DNA from 3 places in the Exiguobacterium sp. HSB13 genome. Region 1 is predicted to be linked to each of the others. Evidence: riboswitches for the same ligand, from Rfam matches in the RefSeq annotation. Region 1 holds a riboswitch; each other region holds the start of a gene.
The links. A riboswitch is a leader RNA that binds a small molecule or an ion and turns the genes downstream of it on or off. The one in region 1 is predicted to bind S-adenosylmethionine.

Region 1 (4,243 bases):
GAGTTGATGATCGTTTTGGAATGTTTCCGTCACACCTTTTAACGCCGTTCCTTTTTTCTTCGTGACCGTATCGAACGTCACGACCTTCAGCCCTTTGTCGACCGCTGGTTTGATCATGTCATAGGCGTAGTCTTCCTTACCATGCGAGATGATGAGCCCATCATAATCTTGCTGAATCGCTTGCGCGACAAGCTCCTTGAACTTGACGTCGTTACCTTCCGAAATGAACGTGCTGACTTTAAAGCCAAGCGCTTCGCCTTCACTTCGTGCGCCATCAAGGAATTGTTTCGTATGGTCGTCCGATGCCAGGTTGCGGATGACAGCGATCTTGACGTCCGATTGAACCCCTTTTGGTACATCCTTGACGACTTTTGTCGTCGTGGCTTCTCCATTCGCACAAGCCGCTAGTAACAGTGCCGGTGCTAGGACTGCGTAAGCTAGTTTTTTCATGACATATCTCCTTATCCGAGGGGTTGAAGCCCTGTTAATTGTTCAATCGTTTCTTCATTCGGTTGAGTGATGACACCAAGTTCGGTGATGATGCCTGTGATTAAGGTGTGTGGTGTGACATCAAACGCCGGGTTGAAGACGGCGACTCCCGCTGGTGCTGTCGCGACACCTTGGACAGTCGTCACTTCTTGCGGATCACGCTCTTCGATTTCGATCGCGTCTCCGGAAACGAGCGAGAAGTCGAACGTCGAGAGCGGTGCTGCGACGTAAAACGGAATACCAAAAGCTTGAGCGAGCAATGCCAATTGGAACGTCCCGATCTTATTCGCGGTATCTCCGTTTCGTGTAATCCGGTCGGCACCGACGATGATCGCATCGATCTGTTTTTCTTTCAGCGTATGGGCGACCATGTTGTCCGTAATTAACGTGACATCGATGCCGGCACGTTGTAGCTCCCATGTCGTCAATCGTGCTCCCTGCAGTAACGGTCGCGTCTCACTCGCAAAAACAGATAATTCGATGCCACGTTCTTTTGCGATGTAGAACGGCGCAAGTGCCGTTCCATAAGCAGCGGTCGCAATCGACCCAGCATTACAAATCGTTAGGATCCGGTCGCCTGACTGGAACAATTCCAGTGCATGAATCCCGATTTGACGTGACGTCTGCGCATCCTGGTCGTATAAGGCGACCGTCCGTTTTTCCAACCGTTCACGGATCTCTTCTACCGACGTTCCGTCTTGAATGATTGGATTCAATTGATCGAGGACATTTCGTAAGTTGACGGCCGTCGGTCGTGTCGCGAGTAACGTCGCTGATGTCTCAAGCAAAGCTTGCTTATAGATCGACAGTTCTGCTTCAAACCGGTACGCTTCCTGAACGAGTACGAATCCACCGAATAGGCTGATCGCAGGTGCGCCCCGGACACGCAATTGTTTGATTGCCTCAACTGCTTGCGCAAGATCAGTAATGACTTCATAGTGTTCTTCCTGCGGTAGACGTGTCTGATCAAGAATCGTCAAGACACGGTCTTCGTAACGGATACTTTGAACAAATGCACTCATCGGCTTAACTCCTCCGTTACGTCAAAGTTTCGTAAATCATCAAATGTCCGGCATTCTGTCCGACGTTTGATTAACGCTGCTCCTAGACGGAGGGCGTGACGTTTTCGCTCTAAGCGTTCCGTCGTTGAATCGATTGATTCTAAATCAGCGACTGGTGCGAGACCGATCGTCCGCCGAATCAATTCGCAACCGGCGAATCCAAGGGCATCCTGTAAGATCGTACTCAGTACATCATCAACAAGTCCCGATGCCTGGAATGGTTCGACGGCTTCCCGTTCCCATAAGGCACGGAACGTTGAAGCAAACGTCAGCCAGAACGTATCGATGTCCTTGATTCTTGCGTCACGTCGTGTAGGGTAATCTGGATATGCCGCGAAGAAAAGATGGGCGATGAATTGCCCGACATCGAATCCGAATGGACCATAGAAGGCGAATTCTGGATCGATGACTTTCGTTTCCGTCGCCGAAGCGAAGATGCTTCCTGTATGTAGATCGCCGTGTAGCAACGCATCCCCTTTCGTGATGAAGAGCGCTTCGAGTTTTGCGACTTCGCGTTTTAACTCATCGTCTGCCCAAAGACGTGCCACTTCTTCCTCCAGTCCGGCTTCAATCTCGTTCGTCTCCGCGTCATGAAACGGATCTGTGAAGATCAGTTTTTCTGTGATATCGCACAAATCTGGATTGTAGTACGTTCGGGCAACACGTTTCTTTTCAACCGGACCAAGCGCAAAGTCCGATGTATGGAATAAAGTCCGAGCGAGATAAGAACCGATATGTTCCGCAAGCAACGGATACTGTTCACCCGCGAGCAGTCCAGTCCGAACGATCGTCAGATGTGAAAGATCTTCCATGACCGTATACGCCTCTTCGTGACTAGCATGAAAAACACGTGGTACGAACGGCACGGCATGCCGGGCGAATTCACGGAGTGCGGATTGCTCAATCCACGCCCGCTCAAGCGATAACGGCCAGCTCTCACCGACGACTTTTGCGTACGGGAGTGCTTGTTTTAGAATCAATCGATGTTCACCTTCTCGAATTCGGAAGACGAGGTTAAGGTTCCCATCGCCAATCTCTTCTGCTTCGACGGCTCCGTCGCCGATCAGTCCTAATGAGCGGACCCGTTCAATCGCGTCCTGTTCTGTGAATGCTTTGTATGTCATCTCAGTTTCCCCCTAATGTAATACACGAAAAAGCGCCTCTTTTCGTCATCGAAAAGAGGCGCAGGAAAGTCACTGCGTCCTCTTATCTCTCAGACGAAACGTCTGTTGGATGTAGCACCGTGCCTAGTGGTCGGTTGCTGCGGCGTCATCGGGCCAATTCCCTCTGCCAACTCGCGATAAGAGTCGTATGTAGTTGTCGTGTGTGATATTGATTTGAATCTTACGCAATCGACTTCCTCGCTGTCAAATCGAAATCAAGCAGAAATCGATATCGTTTTCATGCCATCTATAGAAAGAGTATTTTCAAAAAAATAAATTTTCTAAAAATAGTTTGACAAGTGACGATTCTCATGTAAAAATTGCAATTAGATTTCACAATTTCATCCAATTCTTATCAAGAGCAGACGGAGGGACAAGCCCTACGATGTCGCAGCAACCGACCTTTTGGCACGGTGCTAATTCTTGCAGCTACTAAAGCTGACAGATAAGAGTCCACGTTCGAATCATTCATGGTCTCTTGTCGCTGACGAGAGACCATTTTTTTGTTGAAGGAGGAAAGACATGGGTTATATCACTGCTACTTATCAATTGACTGCCCGCAATCGACTCGAGCAACGCGCTGAACAACTCGCGCTTGGTTTGACGGTCGGTTCTTGGACGGAACTGAATCATCTCGAGCAACAACAACTCGCCTCGTTCAAAGGGGAGGTCGTACATACGGAAGAGCGCGATGGAAAAGGATATATCACGATTCGTTATCCGGAACATAACGTGTCGCGCGACTTTTCTGCGATTCTGACGACCGTCTTCGGGAAACTTTCACTCGACGGTGAAATCAAATTAACGGAACTTCTGTTACCGGACACGTTCACACCAGATTTTCCAGGTGCGAAGTTCGGTATCGAAGGGGTCCGTTCCTTAATCGGTGTCGAAGATCGACCGTTGTTAATGAGTATCTTCAAAGGGGTCATCGGACGCGATCTATCATTCCTTCGTGATCAACTTGAAGGACAACTCGCTGGTGGGATCGATCTTGTCAAAGATGATGAGATCCTATACGACAATCCGTTGACACCGACGATTGATCGGGCACGGATCGGACGAGAGGTCATCGATGCTCACTTCCACCAGACTGGTAAACGCGCGTTGTATGCGATCACACTTAGTGGTCCCGTCTTTACGCTCAAGGATCAGGCCAAACGGTTGATTGATGCTGGAGCGACTGCTTTCTTGTTGAATACCTTCACTTACGGACTCGACGTCTTACGTGAACTGGCACGTGATCCGGAGATCAACGTTCCGATCTTCAATCATCCGGCATATAGCGGTGCGTTGATCGCTAGCCCGAATCACGGAGTCGCAGCTCCTGTCTTACTTGGCACATTACCACGTGCTGCTGGAGCAGACTTGACGCTATTCCCGTCTCCTTACGGCAATGTCGCTTTGCCAAAGGATGTCGCTCGTGGCATCACGGTCGAAGCGACCCGTCTCGGTCAGACGAAATCGATCTTCCCGGTTCCTTCAGCCGGTATTCATCCCGGACTCGTCGCTCAACTCGTACAGGACTTC
Region 2 (4,243 bases), on a different contig from region 1:
TGATGAATCGGGGACACCTTCTTTCGTGAGAATCTTCTTCTTCAGTGTACAGGAAATAGGGGACGGTTGGAATGAAAGGACAAAAATTCTAGGGAAAGAAAAAATGAATTTTGATTTCCGGAAGTCAACCCTTTTTCTCGATACCGTTTCGAGCTATACTCGTTAAAGTGACTATTTTTAGAGGACGGTGTCGGACGATGATGCATGTAATAAATCAGTACGGCTGGATCGAAGTAATTTGTGGCAGTATGTTTTCCGGGAAATCGGAAGAGTTGATTCGTCGTGTCAGACGGGCGCAGTACGGCAAACTGCCCGTTCAAGTATTCAAGCCGGCAATCGACGACCGGTACCATGAAGAGCATGTCGTCTCTCATATCGGCAACTCCGTCGTGGCGATTCCGATGGCGACGAGTCGTGATCTCTACGCAGCAGTAGCGGAGGAAACACAAATCGTTGGAATCGATGAAGTTCAATTCTTTGATGATGAGATCGTACAAGTCATCGAAGCACTTGCACAAGACGGAAAACGTGTCATTTGTGCGGGTCTTGATCAAGATTTCCGGGCAGAGCCATTCGGCAAGATGCCGGAATTACTGGCGCGCGCAGAATTCGTAACGAAGCTGCAAGCCATCTGTCTTTCGTGTGGTGATCCGGCTTCCCGGACACAACGGTTGATTGATGGAAAACCAGCGAACTACGATGATCCGATCATCCTAGTCGGCGCTTCAGAGTCGTATGAGCCACGGTGCCGCCATTGTCATGAGGTGCCTGGAAAACCGAAGCCGCTCCAATCGGTGCAGCATCAAGAAAGATAAATAAAAAGACGAGCCGATGATGGTCGTCCTTTGATCTCACAGCTATTCGCTTCTACTTGGAAACGAATAGCTGTTTTTTTTATTATCCTGTTTCCTGTGAGAATCGGCTTGAGCGTTCGATGAAGCGGATCGTCTCACGAACGATCAAATCCTGATCATGATCAAGGGTTGCGACGTGATACGAGTTGAGTAAACAGTAGCTGCGTTTATCATTCGTTCCGATATGTTGATGCAGATAATCCGAGCTCGACGGTGGAACAACGTGATCGGTCGCTGAGTAAAGAATCAATGTCGGAAGAAGGATCGATCCAAGGCGTCCTTTCGTCTCATCCATCAGACGGACGAGTTCGAACGCACAACGGCTCGGAACGAGATCATAGATGATTTCAAAAGCAGACCGCTTGATGTCCGGTGCCCCTTCCGGTAAATACTGTGGACCGTCCTCGAACGAAAGTGCTTCATAGGATGGAACGGAGAGTGCAGCATTGATCGTAATGATGCCGGCAAACGGAATCCTGTCAGCGGCGAGCGACAGTGCGAGCGTTGCTCCCATTGATTGACCGATGACGAAGACTTGGTCGCATGTTTCTTGTAAACGTTCATAGCCGTCTTGCAGGCTTTGCTTCCAACATCGAGCAGTCGATTGTTCGAACTCGCGGACGTTTGTTCCATGTCCACGTAAGCGCGGGGCATAGACGGTAAAACCTTCAGCGGCGAATGCCTCACCGACGTCCCGGACACTTTGTGGGGTCGCGTTAAAACCATGACAGATTAGAATACCAATCGGTCCACCTTGAAGATAAAACGCTTCGGCACCAGTCAATACAGGATAGTTCATCATTACTCTTTTTCCTCCATTCATGAAAAAAACTCGTCGACGTCACTGCTTGGACGCCCACGAGTTTTTCACCGTATCATCCAAAGCCGCGCTTTGCTGGTCGGAGCACCTTACAAATTGCAGGTTGCCGTGAAGTCATAGAGCCAGGTCTCTCGTTCACTCTTGATAAATATCATATTGGAATTGTCGGATTAATCATTGAAACGATGGTAGCACGTTCGAAAATGACTTGTCAAATCGTTCTTGACGAATCACGATTCGTTCATTAAGCTAATCCATAACTTGTCAATCAATCGATATGCGACAAATGGATTATTTTTGCAAAGTTGGTTGACTTTTAAAGGTTCGACCCGTAATGTAAAAATTAGTTTTACGACATAAGCAACAACGCAACACCACACATACGAATTTCATACCGCAATACTTATCCAGAGAGGTGGAGGGACTGGCCCTGCGAAACCTCGGCAACAGACTCATTATGAGCACTGTGCCAATTCCATCAGACAGATGTCTGAGAGATGAGTGGAGTGGATTCTGCCACTGTGCGGATCCAGGTCTCTTCTTGTTTCTCAAGAAGGGACCTTTTTTGTTGAATGAAGGGGGAAAACGGAATGATCGCATTTCATCAAGTCAAAAAAACGTACGTCACGAAGGATCAGACGATCGCAGCGCTCGACGGTGTCGACCTGACGATCGAAAAAGGCGAAATCTTTGGTGTCATCGGCTTTAGTGGTGCCGGAAAAAGTTCACTGCTCCGCTGTGTCAATCTGTTAGAACGACCAACATCAGGAACGGTGACGGTCGATGGGGAAGATTTAACGCAACTGTCTCCGAAAAAATTACGCCAAGCAAAACAACGGATTGGAATGATCTTTCAGCACTTCAATCTATTGAATGCGAACACAGTCTTTACGAATGTCGCAAAGCCACTCGTTCTCGCAGGCGTCAAGAAAGACGAGATTCGACGCCGGGTGACGGAGTTGCTCGAATTCGTTGATCTCGCGGACAAGGCGGATCATTATCCGGATCAATTGTCCGGTGGACAGAAACAGCGTGTTGGCATCGCCCGGGCACTGGCGACGCAACCTTCCGTCCTCTTATGTGACGAAGCGACATCAGCACTTGATCCCCAGACGACGCATCATATTCTCCAGTTATTAAAACGCATCAATGCCGAGTACGGGATCACGATTCTCTTGATCACCCACGAGATGGGCGTCATCCGGGAGATTTGCGACCGGGTCGCCGTCATTGAAGCTGGAAAGTTGATTGAGTCAGGAACGGTCTTCGACGTCTTTTCGAATCCAAAGACCGAGACGGCAAAAAACTTCGTCCGGTCCGTCATGCATGACGAAATTCCAGCATCGATTCGTCAGTTAATCGAGTCGCGAAATGCACATCCAATCTATAAGATTCATTTTCTCGGACATCACACGGGGCAGCCGCTCTTATCGCAAGTCGCGAAACGCTTCGATGTCGATGTCAACATCTTGCACGGGAGCATCACAGAGTTGCAGGATACGCCGTTCGGCACCTTACTCGTCGAGTTGATCGGTGAGCCGGCTGAAGTAAAACGAGCGTTACACTATATCGATCAGGCACAGGTGACAGTCGAGGAGGTGCTTGCCCATGCTAGTTAATTACAGTGATATCTGGACGGCATTTTTGCAGACGATGACGATGGTATCCGTCTCACTCTTATTCTCGACTTTGATTGGCTTACCACTCGGTATCCTACTTGTCGTCACGCGAAAAGGTGCATTGCTCGAGAACGTCCCGCTGTTCACGTTCTTCAACAGTATCGTCAATATTTTCCGCTCGATTCCGTTCATCATTTTACTCGTCGCGATCATTCCATTGACGCGCTTGATCGTCCAGACATCGATCGGAACCGAAGCCGCCATCGTCCCGCTCGTCTTTTACGCCGCACCGTACATGGCGCGTCTGATCGAGAGCTCGTTACTCGAAGTCGATAAAGGTGTTCTGGAAGCAGCAGAAGCGATGGGTGCGACACCGTTTCAAACGATTTTCCGCTTCCTCCTACCGGAAGCACTCGGTTCACTGATCCTGAACTTAACAATCGCGACGATCGGCTTGATCGGGGCGTCAGCGATGGCAGGTGCGATTGGAGGCGGTGGTCTCGGTGACTTAGCGATCACCTATGGTTATCAACGATTCGACACGAAAGTCATGATCATCACGGTCGGGATTCTCGTCATCTTAGTTCAAGGCTTACAGACGACAGGCAATATCGTCGCACGAAAAATCAGAAGACATTAATCAAGGGAGCGATTCAGCCATGAAAAAAGCAGTAGCAATTGGAGCAACACTAACGACGATTTTATTTGCCGGGTGCGCAGCATCAGGAGAAGACGAAAAGACGATCAAACTCGGTGTCAGCGGTTCGGATACCCAAGTTTGGGACTACGTCGCGAAAAAAGCAGAGAAGGAAGGCATCAAAATCGAGCTCGTCAAGTTCTCCGATTATGTCCAGCCGAACATGGCACTGGCTGAGGGCGAGATCGACGCCAATGCCTTCCAGACGATTTCCTACTTCAACGCCTTCAAGAAGGAACACAAGTTGAAGCTG
Region 3 (4,243 bases), on a different contig from region 1:
CGATCAATCAATTCGCCAAGCATCGTCGCATATTTTTCAGGCATTAGTGGAAGGAACGGTGAACCAAAGCATGTCGAGAACGTTGCTTCCGGTTCCGTGACACCGCGTTCTGTTCCCGCGAGTTTTGATGTATATCCTGATAGGAAGTGATACATCGCTTGTTCTTTCGTCAATTTACTGATCGGAGGCAAAACACCGTACGCATCAGCCGTCAAGAAGACGATCGTCTTCGGATGACCAGCACGTGACGGAACAGCGATGTTATCAATCGCTGTGATCGGATAAGCAGCACGCGTATTTTCCGTCAATGATGTGTCATCGTAATCAGGATGACGGGCTTCGTCGAGCATGACGTTTTCAAGGACGGTTCCGAAACGGATCGCGTCAAAGATTTGCGGTTCTTTTTCACGCGATAAGTTAACGGTCTTTGCATAACATCCACCTTCGATGTTAAAGACACCGTCGTGCGACCAACCATGTTCGTCGTCACCAATCAATTGACGGCTATCGTCTGCTGATAGGGTGGTCTTACCAGTACCGGATAGACCGAAGAACAAGGCGACGTCGCCTTCGTGTCCGACGTTTGCCGAGCAGTGCATCGAAAGGACATTTTCTTGTGGCAAGAGATAGTTCATGACGGAAAAGATTGATTTTTTGATTTCTCCCGCGTATTCCGTTCCACCGATCAAGACGATCCGGTGTTCGAACGACATCGCGATGAACGTCTCGGAGTTCGTTCCGTCAACGGCAGGATCTGCTTTGAAATGCGGCGCATAGACGACCGTGAACGGTTCGAAGGCAGCCACTTCAGGATACTCGCGTAAAAAAAGTTGTTTGGCAAACAGGTTATGCCAAGCGTATTGTGTGAGCACACGGACCGGAAGGGTGAAGTGCGTATCTGCTCCAGCAGCAGCTTCTGTGTAGTAGAGCTGATCGGCTTCGTTCATGTAACGAAGAACCTTTTGCAACAATTGTTCAAATTTGTCTCCATCCATTGGTTGGTTAACGTGACCCCAATCAATGTGAGACTCGCAGGAAGAATCACGGACGATGAACTTATCTTTTGGTGAACGACCTGTAAATTTCCCCGTTTCTACAGATAATGCGCCGTTCTCAGCAAGGACACCTTCTTCGTTTCGAATCGCATGTTCGACAAGTTCAGCAACAGATAGTTGTTTGAACACATGCTCTTTCTTGAGTAGTTCTTCGATATTCAGGACCGTCATCGGCATCCTGACCCCACCTTTCCCCTACGTTGGTTTTGGCTCACTGTATTTAGTATGACACATTTATTATATATGACATACTAAAGAGAGAGCAATCATTTTCTGGTGCTGATTTCTATTTATCTGGAAACGCTTTCAGCATTAACAGTTTAACATCTCTTTCAAAAAGTTTCGACTAGAATTTGAAACCTTGCTTGACAGAGTAGGTACAACTTTATATCATGTAATTCGTAACGGATACTCTTATTCTGAGCAGGTGGAGGGAACAAGGCCCGAAGAAACCCGGCAACCGTCCTACATTAATTCACATATTAATGAGGGAAAAGGTGCTCTCCTGAAGCGAAGTAAACACTTCGAACGATAAGAGGGTAAAGGAAGAACGCACAACCTTTCCCTGACCATTTTTTGGACTTGGAAAGGTTTTTTTCATTTTACCGTCCCACTCAACTAGGGGAAATGAGTACACCGTCAAATTCTTTTTTGGGAGGGTCATACATGACAAACCTTAATCGCCGACTTTTCACGTCGGAGTCAGTCACTGAAGGTCATCCAGATAAAATCTGTGACCAAATTTCGGATTCAATTCTTGATGCAATCCTCGCAGCGGATCCAAACGCACGTGTTGCGGCAGAAACTTCTGTCACGACAGGTCTTGTTCTCGTTGCAGGTGAGATCACGACATCAACTTACGTCGACATTCCAAAAGTCGTTCGTGAGACAATTCGTGAAATTGGCTACACACGCGCGAAATACGGTTTCGACGCGGACACGTGTGCTGTATTGACATCAATCGATGAGCAATCAGCAGACATCGCTCTTGGTGTCGACCAAGCGCTTGAAGCACGTGAAGGTAGCATGTCTGATGCAGAAATCGATGCTATCGGTGCAGGAGACCAAGGTCTCATGTTCGGTTACGCAACGAAAGAAACACCAGAACTCATGCCACTTCCAATCTCGCTTTCACACCGTCTCGCACGCCGTTTGGCAGAAGTGCGTAAAAACGGTCAACTCGACTACCTTCGTCCGGACGGAAAAACACAAGTCACGGTCGAATACAACGAGAACAACGAGCCGGTTCGTGTCGATACAATCGTCATCTCGACACAACACGCAGAAGAAGTCACGCTTGAGCAAATCCAAGCTGACTTGAAAGAACACGTCATCACACCGGTCATCCCGGCTGAATACATCGACGCAGCAACGAAATTCTTCATCAACCCAACTGGTCGTTTCGTTATCGGCGGACCACAAGGAGATGCTGGATTGACTGGTCGTAAGATCATCGTTGATACGTATGGTGGATACGCACGCCACGGCGGTGGAGCATTCTCAGGTAAAGATCCAACGAAAGTCGACCGTTCAGCTGCATACGCAGCACGTTACGTCGCGAAGAACCTCGTTGCTGCAGGTCTTGCAGACAAAGCAGAAGTTCAACTTGCGTACGCAATCGGTGTCGCGCACCCAGTATCAATCGCGGTTGATACATTCGGTACAGGAAAACTTCCTGAAGCGCAACTCGTCGAATTGGTTGCTGAAAACTTCGATCTTCGTCCGGCTGGAATCATCAACATGCTTGATCTCCGTCGTCCGATCTATCGTCAAACAGCTGCATACGGTCACTTCGGTCGTACAGATGTTGAGCTTCCATGGGAGCAAACAGATAAAGCAGCAGTTCTTGAAGAACAAGCAAAACGTTTCGCATAATCAAAAAGTCCGAGAACCCTACGCGGGTTTTCGGACTTTTTTTGTTTACGGGGAACTTTGCAGGAAACGAATGTTTTTTCTAGAAGAGGGTAAAAGTACATGAGTCGATTCGTATGAATATAAAGGGGGGTTCCGATTATGGAAATACGCGAAGCTATTCCAGCTGATGCAGGACGTATTCATGACATTGCCGTCACATCTTGGTTGGATACGTATGCAGAAATCTATTCCGAACGTTCGAAAGCGCATTTCGTGCAGGAGGCGTATCCGCAAGAAGAAGTCGTTCGTGCGATCCGGACGGCGGAAGAAGCACGGGGAGAGTATTTTTATGTCGGAATCATCGACGAGGAGATCGTCGGTTTCATTCATGCTGTTGATGTTGAGGGAACGTGGGAGATCGTTCGTCTGTACGTCTTACCGAAATATCAGCAAAATGGTATCGGGCGACGTCTGATCCGTGAACTCGAACGACAAGGAGCCGTCCCACTCGAAGTCTACGTGGAAGCACGTAACTATAAAGCACGTCAGTTCTTGACCTCATTTGGTTTTGAAGAACTGAGTGAGATGACGGAAGAAGTCTTTGGGCAAGTAGAATCTGTCATTCGTCTTCGCCATGTCGCCTCGTGAAATCCGTCTTGGGACGGTTTCGATTGCGTTTGAAATAAGGTATCGTGAAAAGGAAGTATGAAGTGAAGAGGTGAGTTTGTGGTTGAACAACCAACAGGAATCATCGTATTAGTCTATCCGTTACAACTGCGTGCCCGTCCGAGTGAAGCTTTGATTCGGGTACTCGAACGAGAGTATGAAGTATTGCTCGTCGACGCACCACGTCGCATCTCGTTTGAAGAACATGGTCAACTGTTAAAAGAAGCATTACGTGAAGCCGGGAAACGCAAGCTACCGATTCATATCGTCGCCTGTAGCATGGGCGCACTCGTCGTCAATCGTCTGTTGCAAGAATATGAATTACCGGTCGCCAGTCTGTCGTTCATTTCACCGTTGTTTGATTGGCACCCTTCAAAACAACTCGGAGGCGTCAAACAAGTCTTTGCAAGTGCGTTCGATCGTTTCCGACCTGATGCGCCACTCGGTACGTTGCCGTTTGGTCAAAGTACGGAAGATACTGTTCGTATCGGTGAACTGACCTATGCACAGTACCGGGAAATCGAAGAAGAGATCGTCGTACATGACGAGGAACGAAAAAAACTGCCACGTGTGAACTTGGCTTGTTTTTATGCACCGGACGATCAATTCGCAGACGTCAAGTTGACGCTTGAAGTATGCCGGAAAATGGGTGGCGATCAGATTTACTT

Region 2: linked by a shared signal. The riboswitch ahead of ACZGCQ_RS11365 (methionine ABC transporter ATP-binding protein) and the one ahead of mtnK (S-methyl-5-thioribose kinase) in region 1 are both predicted to bind S-adenosylmethionine.
Region 3: linked by a shared signal. The riboswitch ahead of metK (methionine adenosyltransferase) and the one ahead of mtnK (S-methyl-5-thioribose kinase) in region 1 are both predicted to bind S-adenosylmethionine.

What each region holds. Positions count from the first base shown of each region.
Region 1 is NZ_JBUZOM010000002.1:320,477-324,719, reverse strand. Features, by position in the region: gene ACZGCQ_RS13410 (sugar ABC transporter substrate-binding protein) at 1-450, opposite strand, end outside; gene mtnA (S-methyl-5-thioribose-1-phosphate isomerase) at 462-1,511, opposite strand; gene mtnK (S-methyl-5-thioribose kinase) at 1,508-2,674, opposite strand; SAM riboswitch class I at 2,754-2,857, opposite strand; SAM riboswitch class I at 3,063-3,165, shown strand; gene ACZGCQ_RS13395 (2,3-diketo-5-methylthiopentyl-1-phosphate enolase) at 3,236-4,243, shown strand, end outside.
Region 2 is NZ_JBUZOM010000001.1:2,181,809-2,186,051, reverse strand. Features, by position in the region: gene ACZGCQ_RS11380 (DedA family protein) at 1-17, opposite strand, end outside; gene ACZGCQ_RS11375 (thymidine kinase) at 201-815, shown strand; gene ACZGCQ_RS11370 (alpha/beta hydrolase) at 898-1,656, opposite strand; SAM riboswitch class I at 1,724-1,825, opposite strand; SAM riboswitch class I at 2,075-2,178, shown strand; gene ACZGCQ_RS11365 (methionine ABC transporter ATP-binding protein) at 2,265-3,293, shown strand; gene ACZGCQ_RS11360 (methionine ABC transporter permease) at 3,283-3,933, shown strand; gene ACZGCQ_RS11355 (MetQ/NlpA family ABC transporter substrate-binding protein) at 3,953-4,243, shown strand, end outside.
Region 3 is NZ_JBUZOM010000001.1:1,714,123-1,718,365, reverse strand. Features, by position in the region: gene pckA (phosphoenolpyruvate carboxykinase (ATP)) at 1-1,232, opposite strand, end outside; SAM riboswitch class I at 1,467-1,593, shown strand; gene metK (methionine adenosyltransferase) at 1,722-2,930, shown strand; gene ACZGCQ_RS09110 (GNAT family N-acetyltransferase) at 3,069-3,557, shown strand; gene ACZGCQ_RS09105 (alpha/beta hydrolase) at 3,636-4,243, shown strand, end outside.